Regions from separate parts of the Clostridium sp. HMP27 genome, predicted to be linked through region 1. Evidence: riboswitches for the same ligand, from Rfam matches in the RefSeq annotation. Region 1 holds a riboswitch; each other region holds the start of a gene.
The links. A riboswitch is a leader RNA that binds a small molecule or an ion and turns the genes downstream of it on or off. The one in region 1 is predicted to bind cyclic di-GMP.
Positions count from the first base shown of each region.

Region 2: another riboswitch for cyclic di-GMP. It lies ahead of DP68_RS15435 (histidine kinase); the one in region 1 lies ahead of DP68_RS11665 (A24 family peptidase).
Region 3: another riboswitch for cyclic di-GMP. It lies ahead of DP68_RS10670 (ketoacyl-ACP synthase III); the one in region 1 lies ahead of DP68_RS11665 (A24 family peptidase).

Region 1 covers NZ_JMFY01000021.1:7,748-12,994, forward strand. The annotation lists gene DP68_RS11650 (TIGR01906 family membrane protein) at 1-249, opposite strand, end outside; gene groES (co-chaperone GroES) at 580-864, shown strand; gene groL (chaperonin GroEL) at 905-2,524, shown strand; cyclic di-GMP riboswitch class II at 2,703-2,787, shown strand; gene DP68_RS11665 (A24 family peptidase) at 2,894-3,637, shown strand; purine riboswitch at 3,783-3,880, shown strand; gene guaB (IMP dehydrogenase) at 4,049-5,247, shown strand, end outside.
Region 2 covers NZ_JMFY01000035.1:38,462-43,708, forward strand. The annotation lists gene DP68_RS19045 (flagellin) at 1-679, opposite strand, end outside; gene DP68_RS15430 (response regulator transcription factor) at 776-1,396, opposite strand; gene DP68_RS15435 (histidine kinase) at 1,393-2,670, opposite strand; cyclic di-GMP riboswitch class II at 2,741-2,824, opposite strand; gene DP68_RS15440 (class I SAM-dependent RNA methyltransferase) at 3,099-4,229, opposite strand; gene corA (magnesium/cobalt transporter CorA) at 4,334-5,247, opposite strand, start outside.
Region 3 covers NZ_JMFY01000018.1:313,479-318,725, reverse strand. The annotation lists gene DP68_RS10680 (hypothetical protein) at 270-911, shown strand; gene DP68_RS10675 (VanW family protein) at 953-2,236, shown strand; cyclic di-GMP riboswitch class I at 2,443-2,534, shown strand; gene DP68_RS10670 (ketoacyl-ACP synthase III) at 2,659-3,660, shown strand; gene DP68_RS10665 (methyl-accepting chemotaxis protein) at 3,727-5,247, shown strand, end outside.

The DNA.
Region 1 (5,247 bases):
AGGGGAAGCCTTAAAGGAAGGCAGTTTAAACTGTGTATTAGAAGGAGAATATAAAAAGTTTATAAGATAATCATAATTTGTTTTGATTTCGCTCACACTCATATGTACAAATTTTTCTATACCTAGATGGTTTATATCAAAATAATATAATTGTCTGAAGTTCACAGTGATTTTTACGGACAGGGTTATGGCAAATAGTGCTAGTGAAAACATAAAAATAAATTTAAAGAAAATATGAAAATTTTTCATAAAAATGTCACCCCTTGGAAATATTAATTATGTTGTAATAATATTATATAGTTTGAACTGTTTTATTTAAATATAGTATTAGAAAATAAAAGAAAAAGTAAGTAAAATGCCAAAATATATAGATAAATTATAATAATGGGGTATAATTTAACAAAAAGAATAAATAAGGGTAACATTTACATTTGATATTATATATGCTATTCTTTATTATAATAATTGTATTAGCACTCATTGATAGTGAGTGCTAATGATAAAAAATTAATTAATACATCTCAATTTATTTGAGATGATTCATTCTTATAAACATAAATATTTTAAGGAGGGTTTAAAATGAGAATTAGACCACTTGGAGACAGAGTTGTTATCAAAAGAATTGAAGTAGAAGAAACTACAAAGAGCGGAATAGTTTTACCAGGAACCGCTAAGGAAAAGCCACAAGAAGCTGAGGTAGTAGCAGTAGGACCTGGTGGAATGGTTAATGGAAAAGAAGTTGTAATGGAATTAAAAGTAGGAGATAAAATATTATTTTCTAAGTATGCAGGAAATGAAGTTAAAATTGATGGCATAGAATATACAATATTAAAACAGGATGATATATTAGCTGTTTTAGAATAATTTGAAAATATAAATTAACTATTTAGGAGGTAAGTGTAATATGGCAAAGAGCTTATTATTTGGAGAAGAAGCTAGAAGAGCTATGCAGGCAGGTGTAGATAAGCTTGCAAATACAGTTAAGGTTACTTTAGGACCAAAGGGAAGAAACGTTGTTTTAGATAAAAAATTTGGATCACCACTTATAACTAATGATGGTGTTACTATAGCAAGAGAAATCGAACTTGAAGATGCATATGAAAATATGGGGGCACAGCTTGTAAAAGAAGTTGCAACTAAGACAAATGACGTAGCAGGAGATGGTACTACAACAGCTACATTACTTGCTCAAGCTATAATTAGAGAAGGATTAAGAAACGTTACAGCAGGATCTAATCCAATGCTAATCAGACGTGGAATACAAATGGCAGTAGAAAAAGCTGTACAAGAAATTAAAAATATTTCAAAGCAGGTAAACGGAAAAGAAGACATAGCAAGTGTTGCAGCAAACTCAGCAGCTGATGAAGAAATAGGAAAGCTTATAGCAGATGCTATGGAGAGAGTTGGAAACGAAGGCGTTATAACTGTTGAAGAATCAAAATCTATGGGAACTGAATTAGATGTTGTTGAAGGAATGCAGTTTGATAGAGGATACTTAAGTGCATACATGGTAACTGATTCTGAAAAGATGGAAGCAGTACTTGAAGAGCCATATATATTAATAACAGATAAGAAGATAACTAGCATACAGGATATACTTCCAGTACTTGAAAAAATAGTTCAACAGGGAAGAAAGTTATTAATAATAGCTGAAGATATAGAAGGAGAAGCATTAGCAACACTTGTTCTTAACAAATTAAGAGGAACATTTACTTGTGTAGCAGTTAAAGCTCCTGGATTTGGTGATAGAAGAAAAGATATGCTTCAAGATATAGCAGTATTAACTGGTGGAGAAGTTATCACTGAAGAATTAGGAAGAGATTTAAAAGACGTTACATTAGATATGCTTGGAATGGCTGAATCCGTTAAGATTACTAAAGAAAATACTACAATTGTTAACGGAAAAGGAAATAAAGAAGCTATACATGATAGAGTTCATCAGATAAAAGTTCAGATAGATGAATCTTCATCTGACTTTGATAGAGAAAAATTACAGGAAAGACTTGCAAAACTTGCTGGTGGAGTAGCTGTAATCAAAGTTGGTGCTGCAACAGAAACTGAATTAAAAGAAAGAAAGCTAAGAATAGAAGATGCTTTAGCAGCTACTAAAGCCGCTGTTGAAGAAGGTATTGTTCCAGGTGGTGGAACTGCATATGTAACTGCTCTTAAAGAAATGCAGGAATTAACTTCTGATGTAGTAGACATCAAAGTTGGTATTGACATTATAAGAAAAGCTCTTGAAGAACCAGTAAGACAAATAGCTACTAACGCTGGAGTTGAAGGTTCTGTAGTAATAGAAAAAGTTAAAAATTCTGAAGTTGGAATGGGTTATGATGCTTTAAATGATAAATATATAAACATGATAGAAGCTGGAATAATCGACCCAACTAAGGTTACAAGATCAGCACTTCAAAATGCTGCATCTGTAGCAGCTACTTTCTTAACAACAGAAGCTGCTGTAGCTGATATGCCAGAAAAGAATCCTGCTCCAATGCCAGGACCAGGAATGGATGGAATGTATTAATATAAAATATAAGCTGTGGATTAAATCCACAGCTTTATTTTTTATAAGCTTATTTTTACATTATACAAATCTTAAGATGTTATAAAAAATGCAGTATATACTTATAGAACTTCACCTTAGATGTTATATGAAATATGTTGTAACAAGTGATTTTTGGTGATAAAATTTGTTTATAGATAAACTTTAGGGAAGCTTTGAAGTACATGCTATATCTGGGCATCTAGGCGTGTATGGAGTTAATGATGCAACAGACCCTATACTTATGAAAGATTATTTTGTAAGTATAGGGATTTATCATATTAAAGTGCTTTAGTTGTCTGTAATAAAATCAGTATTTTTGCAAATCATTTTATAAGAGGGTTTAGTAGTATGGATTATTTAATTATTTTTATTTTTGGGACTATAATTGGAAGTTTTTTAAATGTATGCATTTATAGAATGCCTAAAAATCAGTCTATTGCATATCCACCATCTCATTGCACTAATTGTAATAACAATTTAAAGCCCTATGATTTGATTCCTATTTTAAGTTACATTTTGTTAAAGGGAAGATGTAGGTATTGCAGAGAAAAAGTATCTGAAAGATATCCAATAATTGAATTTTTAACAGGTATATTATATGTGTTAGTTTATGTAAAATATGGTATTGCCATAGATGCCATAAAGTATATTATAATGGTAAGTATCCTAATTGTTATAGGAATGATTGATTTGGATACTACAAATATTTATTTTAAAACTACCTTGGTAGGATTTATCGTAGCGGTAACTTTTTTAGCTATTCATGCTTATAGGGGACTACCTGTAATGAATTACATATATGGAGGCATCATAGGTGGAGGAACCTTAGCGTTAATAATACTTATAACTAAAGGTGGCATGGGCTGGGGTGATGCAGAAATCTGCTTTGTATGTGGATTGTTTTTAGGATTTAAACTAACGTTATTAATGCTATTTTTATCCTTTGTTATTGGCTCCTTAATAGGACTTGCTCTTATATCATTAAAGAGGAAAACTAGAAAAGATTATATACCCTTTGGACCATTTATAGTATTAGCTTCTATTATAACCATACTTTGGGGGCAAAATATTATAGCATGGTACTTATTATAAAATAGAGTAACCAGAGATTAATAGAAAGTTATATTATTAAACATTTACATTGTATTTTTAGATTTAATAATGTGAAATAAAATAATTGACAAATAACGAAAAATTCAATAGAATAATGTCAATAGTTAAAATTAATGAAGGAAACATATCAAATATAAACATAACTCATATATCCCCTGAATATGGCAGGGAGTATCTACCGGGAGCCGCAAATTCCTGACTATGAGTGAGAATAGACGTGTATTATTTGTACATGCTAATTTCACTTATACAGAATAAGTAAAATTAGCATGTTTTTTTGTCTATAAATTAAACATTTAGGGAAAATAATAAAAGTAAATACTCTAAAAGCCTTAGATGCGATGAGCTGTAATAAAATTAAATTAGAAAATATAAAGGAGAGTGGATTAAATGGCAATCATTTTAAAACAAGGATATACTTTTGACGATGTACTTTTAGTTCCAAATAAATCAGAAATATTACCTAATGGTGTTACTCTTAAAACAAATTTGACTAAGACTATTAGCTTAAATATACCACTTATGAGCGCAGGAATGGATACTGTTACAGAATCCAAAATGGCAATAGCTATGTCTCGTGAAGGTGGTATTGGTATAATACACAAAAACATGACAATTGAACAACAAGCTATGGAAGTGGACAGAGTTAAAAGACAAGAAAACGGAGTTATAACTGATCCATTTTTCTTATCTCCAGAGAATACTCTTCAAGATGCATTAGAACTTATGAGTAAGTATAGAATATCTGGTATTCCTGTAACAGTGGGCGGAAAATTAGTAGGAATTATAACAAATAGAGATATAGTATTTGAACAAGATTATTCAAAGAAAATATCAGATGTAATGACAAAAGAAAATTTAATTACAGCACCAGAAAATACAACTATAGAAGAAGCTAAGGCAATACTTAAAGAGCATAGAATAGAAAAACTTCCATTAGTTGATAAGGATAATAATTTAAAAGGACTTATAACTATAAAGGATATAGAAAAGGTAAGAAAGTTCCCTAACAGTGCAAAGGACAGTAAAGGCAGACTTTTATGTGGTGCAGCTGTAGGTGTAACTAAGGATATGATGGAAAGAGTTAAAGCATTAGTTGATGCACATGTAGATGTTATAACTGTAGATACTGCTCATGGACATTCAAAAGGTGTTATAGAAGCTGTAAGAACTATAAAGAGCGTATATCCAGAGCTTCAAGTTATTGCAGGTAATGTAGCTACTGCAGAAGCAACTAAGGACCTTATAGAAGCTGGTGCAGACTGTATAAAAGTTGGTATAGGGCCAGGATCTATCTGTACTACAAGAGTTGTAGCAGGAGTTGGTGTGCCACAACTTACAGCTGTAATGGATTGTGTTGAAGAAGCTAATAAATATGGAGTACCTGTTATAGCAGATGGTGGATTAAAGTATTCAGGAGATATAGTTAAGGCACTAGCTGCTGGAGCTAAGGTTTGTATGATGGGATCTATGTTTGCAGGATGCGAAGAATCTCCAGGAGAAACTGAAATATATCAAGGAAGAAGTTATAAAGTTTATAGAGGTATGGGCTCTCTTGCAGCTATGGCTTGTGGAAGTAAGGATAGATA
Region 2 (5,247 bases), on a different contig from region 1:
TAGCAATATCTAAAACTCTTAGTCCAAAAGCCGCTCCATCAATACTGACTAAAGGCATAGATGTACTCCCATCCCCATACACCAATATTTGATTATTATCTGCTGCTGTTGCTGGATAACCATCCTTGGTTTTAAACTGAAACTTTCCTTCTGCATCTACTGCTCCATCAAATACTAAGGTGTTAGAATAATCAAAATCTGCCTTAGTCATTAGTATATCTGGATTCGATTTATTTATATTTATAGCCACTATATCACTGTCTCTAGACTTATTTAGTAGCTTTATGGTGTTAAACTCAGTATTATTTGCTATATCATTTATTCCATTTTTAATTTGTTCTACTTCTAAAACTATCTTTTTTCTATCGTCATCACATAAGGTTCCATTAGAAGCTTGAATAGCAAGTTCTCTCATCCTTTGAAGGTAGCTTGTTAATTCATTTAATGCACCATCCATAACTTGAAGCATGGACATGCCCTCTTGAATATTTCGCATAGCTTGTTGAAGTCCTCTAATTTGTGCCTTCATTTTACTAGCCATGACAAGTCCTGCTGTATCATCTGACGCTTTGTTTATTCCTAGTCCCGAGGATATCTTTTGAATTGAATTTTCTTTTAGCATAGTAATTTTTTTTAAGTTATTATATATATTTAATGTACTTATACTATTTATTCTCAAAAGCTCCCTCCTCGCCATAAATTTTTTAGTACTTGCAAATCATATAAAAATTTTAATTACACTTATGAAAAAAACGCCAATATAGGCGGACATATTTCAATTTTTTATTATTCCACTGCTTACTGCATAAATTGCTGCTTGGGTTCTATCTGATAACTCCAGCTTATTTAAAACCTGGCTTACATGTTTTTTCACAGTGTATTCTGTTATATAAAGTTTTTTAGCAATTTCTTTATTGCTAAGTCCTTTTCCTAAAGATATAAGCACATCCCTTTCTCTTAAGGTTAGGCAATCTATAGCAATTTCATTTTCTGCACTCATAATGTTTTCAAGTATTCCAGGGTCATAATACTTTCTACCTTTGTATATGATTTTTATTGCATAACATATTTCTTCTGGAAGAGCATTTTTTAAAATATAGCCATCTACATTTGCTTCTTTACAATTCTTAAAATCCTCTTCACTAGCTGAAGTAGTTAGAATTACGAATTTACAGTTACATTTTTCTCTCTCCAACCTAGATATTATATCCAGTCCTGAGCTTATTCCGAGTCTTAAATCAATGAGAGCTATATCTGGCCTAGTACTTTTGATAATTTCTACTCCATTTTTTACATCAAATGCCTCACCCACTACCTCTATTTCTTTCTCTAGTGCTAAAATTGTGTTTAAACCTTTTATTACTAATGGGTGGTCATCTATAACAACTACTTTCATAATAGAACTTCCTCCTCATCATTAGATATAATATATAACTTAGGTATAATTATATTAATAGCCGTCCCTTTATCCCATTTACTATTTATTTGGAATTTACCATTTAATCCTTTTGTTAGACTTTGCATATTGTAAATTCCAAGCCCTAAGCTTTTTTCTGTATCAAGCTTAATGTAATTAAATCCTATGCCGTTATCTATAATAGAAACTTTAATTAAATCATTTTCAATTATTAAATCAATATTTAAGATAGTACATTTACCATGTCGAATTGCATTTCCTGATGCTTCACATACTATTCTATATAAAGCTTGCTTCAAATAACATGGTATAGTATACTCATCACCTTTAATCTTAAGATTTGTCTTTACACAATTTAAATTTGATAAACAATTTAAATACTCTCCAATTTCTAGCCGAAAGCTTTGTTCCTTTTTCTTTTTTGAGCTTAACTTATATATTGCATTTCTAAGTTCGCCCAAGGAATATCTGGCTGTACTTTTAACAAATTCTAAGTTTTCCTTTACTTCTTCTTCAGTCATATTATCTAAATTATTGATTACATTATGAACACCACATACCATACTAAATAGTTCCTGAGATACAGTATCATGTAGTTCATTTGCAATTCGATTTTGTTCTTCTGTAATCATTATGTGATTTAAACTTCTCTCTATTCTAAGTCTTTCAAAAGTTCTAGTACTTAATTCGGATAAAAATTTCAATTGCTTTTCATAAGCACTAGAGTTATTTACAAAACTATCTTTTTTAATTCCTAGAATTCCATAAATTTTAGATACTGATTTAACTACAGAAATTAAATAAGTTTCATTACAAATTTTCACTTCAAATAAAATTTCCATATCCTTTAGATTGGCATATAAACTTTCCATTTTACTTTTAATCTCTAGGTTTAATTTCAAATTATGTTTTTCTGTATTTACCATAAAGATATCTTCTTCGATATTACTTTTTAACCAGAAAAAACTTAAGCTACTCCTAGTTATCATTCTTGTATAATCAACAAAAACTTCAATTATATTTTTCAAACTATCATTACATTTAAATTCTTCAACCATTAAATACAAGTCCATAATATATCTAATAGTATCTATTTCACTTCTTAATCCAATACTTTTAATATAATTTAAAGAAAATATTTTGTTTAATTTATTTACAAATTTACTTCCATAACTTGTCCATAGCTTTTTTCTGTCTATCGAAAAAGAATTACCAGCACTTTTAACTTGTTCTATTCGTTTTTCATGGATCATTTATTGGCCCCTCTCTTGTAGCAGTTTAAAGCTTTTAACATTATTTTAAATACGCAAAAAACCGCCTGATTTCTCAGTCGGTAGGGTGCACTACTAGCTCTTTGCATTCTAAGTGCCCAAATAAAGAATGCATATCATCACTCCCGATATCCTAATTATAACCATTTTTTCCATTTAGCTCTATAAGCTTTTTCCGTCATTTCTTTGTATACCTTGACAAATAAATTAAATTTATTATAAGAATGTTACATTTTTGTGACAATACTGTTACAAGCTTGTAGAATATATTGACCTATTGTTGATAAAAATCTTACAATTATATTATTAAAAGGTAGTATAAAAACATTATGTTTTATACTACCTTTTTTTACGATTATAACTTATATATTTATAAAATTAGTATTAATATAATTGCTTATCTTCAAAAGTTATCTTTTTTTCTCAGGCTCTGCTCCTAAGTACTGATAATAATAGCATTGAATTCTTCCATTATAAAGCTTTCTATTTTTATTTGATTTTTCACCAAATAACTCTTGAAATTTAGGGTGAGAGGTAAGTACAAAATATGACCAATCATTTAAATCTGTAAAAACCTTTCCCATAACCTTGTATAGCTCTTCAACTTCTTTCTCTTCCCCAATTCTCTCGCCGTAAGGAGGATTTGTTACTATAAAGCCATATCTTTTCTTACTACTAAAATCTCTTACATCCATCTTTTGAAAGAATATATTTTCCTCAACTCCTGCTTTTATAGCATTTGCTCTTGCAGTAGCCAATAATCTTCCATTTATATCAGAAGCAAGTATTCTGAATTCCTTATTATTAATTGAATTTTTAGCATGCTTTCTTATATCATCCCATAAGCCCTGATCTATTATATCCCATTGTTCTGATACAAAGCTTCTATTAAGTCCTGGTGCTATATTTCTTCCAATCATTGCAGCTTCGATGGCTATAGTTCCTGAACCACAAAGAGGATCTGCAAGCACTCTTGAAGGTTCCCATTTACTTAAAAGTACTAATGCTGCTGCTAATGTTTCCTTTAAAGGAGCTTCTCCTGCAAGTTCTCTATATCCTCTTTTATGTAATCCTGGTCCTGATGTATCTATAGTTAATGTAACAATATCTTTAAGTATTGCCACTTCAATTTTATACTCTGCTCCACTTTCAGGAAATGTGTCCATTCTATATTTTCTTTTCATAGATTCAACTACAGCCTTTTTTACAATAGATTGACAGTCAGGCACACTATAAAGTTTAGATTTAACCGACTTACCAGTAACATGCATAAACCCTGTTATAGGTATTATGTCTCCCCACTCCACTTCTTTAGTTCCCTGAAAAAGCTCTTCAAAAGATTCCGCTTTAAATTCTGCCATTTTTATAAGAACTCTCTCTGCAGTTCTAAGCCACATGTTGCAGGTCACTATATCCATTTCGTCCCCTTCAAAGGTTACTTTTCCATTTTCTATAGTTAAATTATCATATCCTAATTCTTTTAATTCATCAGCTACTACCTTTTCAAGTCCAAAAGTAGACGTTGCAATTAGTTTATACATATATATCTCCACCTTTAATTAGCAATTTCAATTTTAATAAATAGGTTTTACTTAGATTTCCCATTATGATTATGTATTATCAATTATATATTGTCAATTTTAAATTACTTATCAATATCAAACCATCCTTTTTGTTTAAACCATAAAAACATAAAAACGCCTATGAGTATCATTATCCCCCATACTATAAAATATCCATATCTCCATTTCAGTTCAGGCATATTTTCAAAGTTCATTCCATATACACCTACAATGAAAGTTAATGGTATAAATATTGTAGATATAACTGTAAGCACCATCATATTTATATTCATTTTATTTGAGTTAGTAGATATATAATTATCTCTTATATCCGCAGTAATTTCTCTACTTTCTTCAATCATATCTGATAACTTAAGCAAATGATCATAAATATCCCCAAAGTACACCTTATGATCTCTTATCCAACTCAGTCTTTCTGAATTCAACATTCTATATAGCAAATCTCTCATAGAAGTTATAAGTCTTCGTAATTTTAATAGGTCATTTCTAATTGAAAATATTTCATTTATAAGACAATGTGCAGATTTTTTTTCCTCATTACTGTCTATTATACTTAATTTATCTTCAATTTCTTGTATAGCAGGAAAAAACTCATCAACTATTTTATCTAATATTAAATATTCTACGTCAACAGGTCCCTTATTCCATCTATTTTTACTACATACAAACTTATTCCATGCCTCATCTATTTCGTTGCAGTTTTCCCTATGCAGGCTAACAATAAATCTTTCTGATATAAATATTCCTACATTTTCTGACAAAAGTGTCTCATTATTTAATGCGTTGAATATAAAGAAAGCATAGTTATCATAGTAATCCATCTTAGGTCTATGGTGAATTTGTAACGAATCCTCTATGGATAACTTATGAAAGCCAAATACATCCACTAAAGCTTTTTCTTCATCCTCTGAAGGATTTTCTATATCAATCCAATACCAACTTATTTCTTCATCTTCTAATTCATTTATAGAAATAT
Region 3 (5,247 bases), on a different contig from region 1:
TCGATATATATAATATGGATGTGATTATAGGTGATAATAAAATTTTTTTTAATTGGAATTGTATTTTCTTTAATTTCATTGCTTTTTTGTAGAAGTATATTCAAATTTTTTCAAAACAAATTGTTTAAAACACAATATGGATTTACAGATAAGTTTCAGTATATCTTCTTTTGTTCAATCATGTTTGCATTAGGCATAATAATAGGGAAAATGGTTATCTGGCGAATTATATAGTTATAATAAAGTTTTAATATTGAGGAGTGTATACCATGTCAAAAATAATGTCTGTTTTAGAAAAGTATAATTTAGTAGAAAAAGTTAGTAAAGAAAAGTCAGAATATACTGATTCAGAGTTAAAAAATAATATTAAACTTGATGGAGTGGTAAACAATGGGGATGACGTTGTAAATGTTGAAGCTAATGATTACAAAGAAGAAGTTAAAATTGTCGAGCCAGTTATTGAGGATAAGTCTTCCATAGTTGATAATAATAGATATAAAAAGAAAATGACGATAGATGAGATATATTCCTTAAATGGACTCGAAAATAGCAGTATTAATACAGTTTTCATGCTGCAAAGTTTAATCAATGCTTTACCACAAAATCTGCCCAAAGATATAGTGAAGCAGTCGGTTATAAATATTATTGATGCTTCCAAGATGGATTTAAACAAACTTCTTTCTGATGGAGATCAAAGATTGAATTTATTGGATGAGGTAATAGACGGCTATTGCAAGCAAACTAACAATAATATTACTAAATATAAAGAAGAGATAGCCAAGCTATCAAGTTTAATTAATGATTATCAAGAACAAATAAAAATTAATGAAAATATGTTAGAAGAGCAAATATATGAAATTAAATACGAATCCCAAAAAATAGGCGAAATTATAAACTTTTTTTCAAAATAGATTTGTAATATATTTTTAATTTTAGGATGAAATATGAGGGAATGATGAAGGGAAAATATCGTGTTACTTTAGGTTTTAAGATTTTAGTATTCCAGTTTATCTCAAGTTTTTTAGGTTTAATAATTGGTTTTGTATGGGGATTAAATATGGAAAATGAGAGATGGAGTCAGTTGATTTATAGTGATATAAAAATAGCTGATATTGATCTGGGGGGTAAAACTAAGGAAGAAGCAAGAAATATAATTAATACTCAATACATAGATAATATATATAACAAGAAACTATATGTAACAATTGATGGTAAAACTTACTCTATAAACAAGCTTCAATTAATTAAAAGTTACAGTATTGATAGTGCCATTGATAAAGCATTTAGCTTTGGAAAGGATTTAAATATAATTAAACAGCATGAACTTATAAATCTTGGTAGTAATAAGGCATATAATTTAGATTTTACTTGTGATGACGGAGTAATTAGGGCATTCATAAGTAAAATTGAAAAAGAAATCAATAAAAATCCTATAAATGCAATAATAAAAATGAATACTGAAAGTAAAATACAAATACAAGATGATATAAAAGGTGCCATAGTTGAAAAAGAAAAACTTTATGAGTATATTAAGAGTATGATAGAATCAGGAACAAGCGGTGATATTTATATAAAGGCGCCTGTTAAAGAGGTAGAAGCTGAAATTAAAAAGTCTGAACTTTCTGGTATTAATACGTGCATATCGTCGTTTAGTACAAGTTTTAAATCGTCATCTTTTATGAGAGTTAATAATATTAAGGTTTGTATTAATGCTATAAATGGTACAATTTTAATGCCAGGTGAGACTTTTAGTTTTAATGATGTAGTAGGAGAGAGAACGAAAGAGCGAGGATATATGGAAGCCCCAGTTATAATTGATAATAAAATTGAATCAGGGATAGGTGGAGGTATTTGTCAGGTGTCATCTACCCTATATAATGCAATCTTAAAAGCAGGAATACAAAATATAGAGAGAATAAATCATTCATTACCATCTTCTTATGTAGAGCTTGGACTTGATGCTACAGTTGATTGGCAAAACATAGATTTTAAGTTTGTAAATACGCTTAACTATCCAATATATATAGAGGGACATACTGAGAATGGAAATTTATATATTAATATTTTTTCAAATTCTGATTTAAGTAAGAAAGTATATGTAATTGAAAACGATGTGAATAGGAATGATAGTGTCTATAAAGTGAAAGTCATAAGAAAAACATATGAAAATGGAATGCTCATTAATTCTGAATTTATTTCTAACGATACGTATGCACTAATATCTTCCAATCTCTAATATAAATAAACTTGAAAAACTACCATTCAACAGATACTGATGAGTTTTTTATTATATTTTAATAAGTTTTGTTAGGCATTAGATATGTATAGAAGTTGTATAATAATAGTACAATCAATAAAATATACTAAAGAAGTAGTAAATAATGCCGATTATATACTTGTGCATTAAATTCATGTAAAATATGTTAGTGAAATCCAAATAAATATTGAAAATAGCAAACCTATTGAAAAGTAGGGACGCAAAGCTATGGGTCTAATGGATGAATTATCAATCCGATGATTGCCAGGTTGCCAAAGTATTTTAATAGAACAGTGTTTTATGAATAAAGTTTATAATAAAGTGCTAAAGGTGCCCTTGTAGCAAAGGCTTCTTTAGCATTTTTTGTTTTTAAATATCATAAAATCAGGGAGGCCATAATTATGTTTAAAAATGTTTATATAAGAGGAATAGGGAGTTATCACCCCAAGAGGCTAGTCAAGAATGAATACTACATTAACCATTTTAAACGATATGGGTCAGAAAAGCATGTAGCCGGACTCATGAAAAAGCTTGGAAGAAGTTCAAGAACTTTAGCTAGTAAAAATGAAACAAGTATAAGCATGGGAGTAGAGGCTGCTAAAAATGCTCTTTCAAATGCTGGTTTAACGTCATCGGATATTGATGCCATAATAGCAGTTTCTGATACGCCAGAATATTTAACTCCATGTTGTGCATTAATATTAAAAAATAAGTTACAAGCAGAAAATGTTACTAATGTATTTGACGTAAATAATGACTGTGTAGGTATGCTTACTGGTATAGATATCGCGTCAAAGTATTTAAAAACTGATAAAAAATATAAAAGAATTTTAGTTGTTGGCTCAATGCTTATAAGTCCTTTTGCTCGTGAAGATGATATGGTTGTTTATTCATGTCTTGCAGATGGTGCAGCGGCTGTTGTATTAGAGGTAAAGGAAGAAAATCAAGAAAGAGGGTTATTAGGCTCCAGAGTATTTACAGATGATACATATAATGAAACCATTAGATTTCCTGCATGTGGTTTATCTAATGTACCAAGTGCTATTAAAGCACATGATAAAAAAATGGCATGGAACCCATTTGATTTTGGATTTCTTTCAGACAAATGGACAGAATTAATTACTGAGTTATTAAAAGAAAATAAATACAAACCAAAGGACGTTTCACATTATTTCATGTCCCAGTTTTCTAAATCTGATATAGAATTAACATTAAACAAGTTAGAAGCTTCTTTAAATAAGGCAACATTTGTCGGCGATAAATATGGGTATACTGGGTGTACAAGCCCTATCATGGCTTTAGATGACAGAGTAAGAAAAGAGAAGTTTAATAAAGACGATATACTAGTATTTTGTTCGGTAGCTGGTGGATATATAATGACTGCATTATTATATAAATGCTAGCAAAATTATTATTAAATATTAAGAAACTTATTGTACAAAAATATGTAATTAAACGGAGGATAATTTATGGCTAATAATGATGGGATTGTGAGCAATTATCAAAAGAAAACTTTAAGATTTGTTTTAATTCTCTATTCTATAAGTGCCTTGTTAGCAGGTATAACATTTGCAGGTATGAAGCTCTTAGGCTTATATAAAGAAGTGAAATGGGGCTATATTGTAATATTTACAGTACTAGTGCTATTAGAAGTGGTAATGTTTAGAGTCGTTTATAAATCAATATTAAAAGCTAATGATAATTGGATGAATCAGTTAAATATGTTTAAGCCAATTATATTAGTAATATCATATGTTAATTATCTTTATATTACTTTAATGATACCGTCAAAGGAATTATGGGTAAGTGTTTTTTACTTTATAATAATAGGAGCATTATTTTTAGATAATAAAATGAACATATTGTCTATAATCATAGGTTTAATATGTCAATTTATAATATTTAAATTTAATCCTTCAATTTTGCCAGATGATCAGGTAATTATAAGAGAGCTAATAGTAAGAAGTATAGTTATAACACTTATTTCTGCTGGAATTTATATTTTTACACTTTTTGCTTCCATGTTACTTAAAGATGTAGAAGCTAATGAGGATATGCTTAAAGAAAAAAATGATAGGATTTCGGGTTTATTTATTAAGATAGCTGAATTTTCAAATAGGTTATTAAAATCAAGTGATTTGTTATCAACTATGCTTGAAGAAGAAACTAATTCGATTCAAGAAATTGCTAACACTAGTCATGAAATAAGTGTAGATTCAAAAGAAATGTTAGATAAGTCATATAAAAGCAAGGATAGTCTAGAAATATTATTAGATATAAATAAAATGGTATCTTTGAAAGCTAAGGAGACTAAAGAGGTTTCTATAGACTTGGTTAGAGTTTCTAATGATAATGAGGAATCTTTAAGAAGTGTACTCTTTATTATGGAAGGCATAATAAAGAGTATAGAAGCAACTTATAATGCTATAAGAGTTTTAGAAGAAAGATCAGGACAAATGGATGAGATATTATCTGTTATAGGTAGCATTTCAGAGCAAACAAACCTACTAGCATTAAATGCTAGTATTGAGGCTGCAAGGGCAGGGGAAGCAGGTAGGGGATTTGCTGTTGTTGCAGATGAAGTTAGAAGACTTGCAGATAATAGTCAAAAGTCATTAAGTGATATAAGTACTATTGTCAATGAATTTAAAGAAAAGACTAATCAAGTACAAGGACTAATGGAAGATAATAATGACAAAATAGGTGTAGGAAATAAATTTCTTAATGAAACGGTTTCTAATGTAATTAGTATGATTGAAGATTTAAAGTTGTCTGGAGAAAATATAGATGAAATTAATAAATTAACAACTAACTTACTTAATGAAACAGAAAATGTAGTGGTTCTCAACTCTGATATAGTTGGAAAAACACAAAATACTATAAATATGTTTAGTACAGTAAGTGATTCAGTAAGTGAAAGTGCAGCTACAAGTGAAGAAATAGCTACTAGTGCTGAAGAATTAAAAAATATAGCTATTGCAATGAATGAA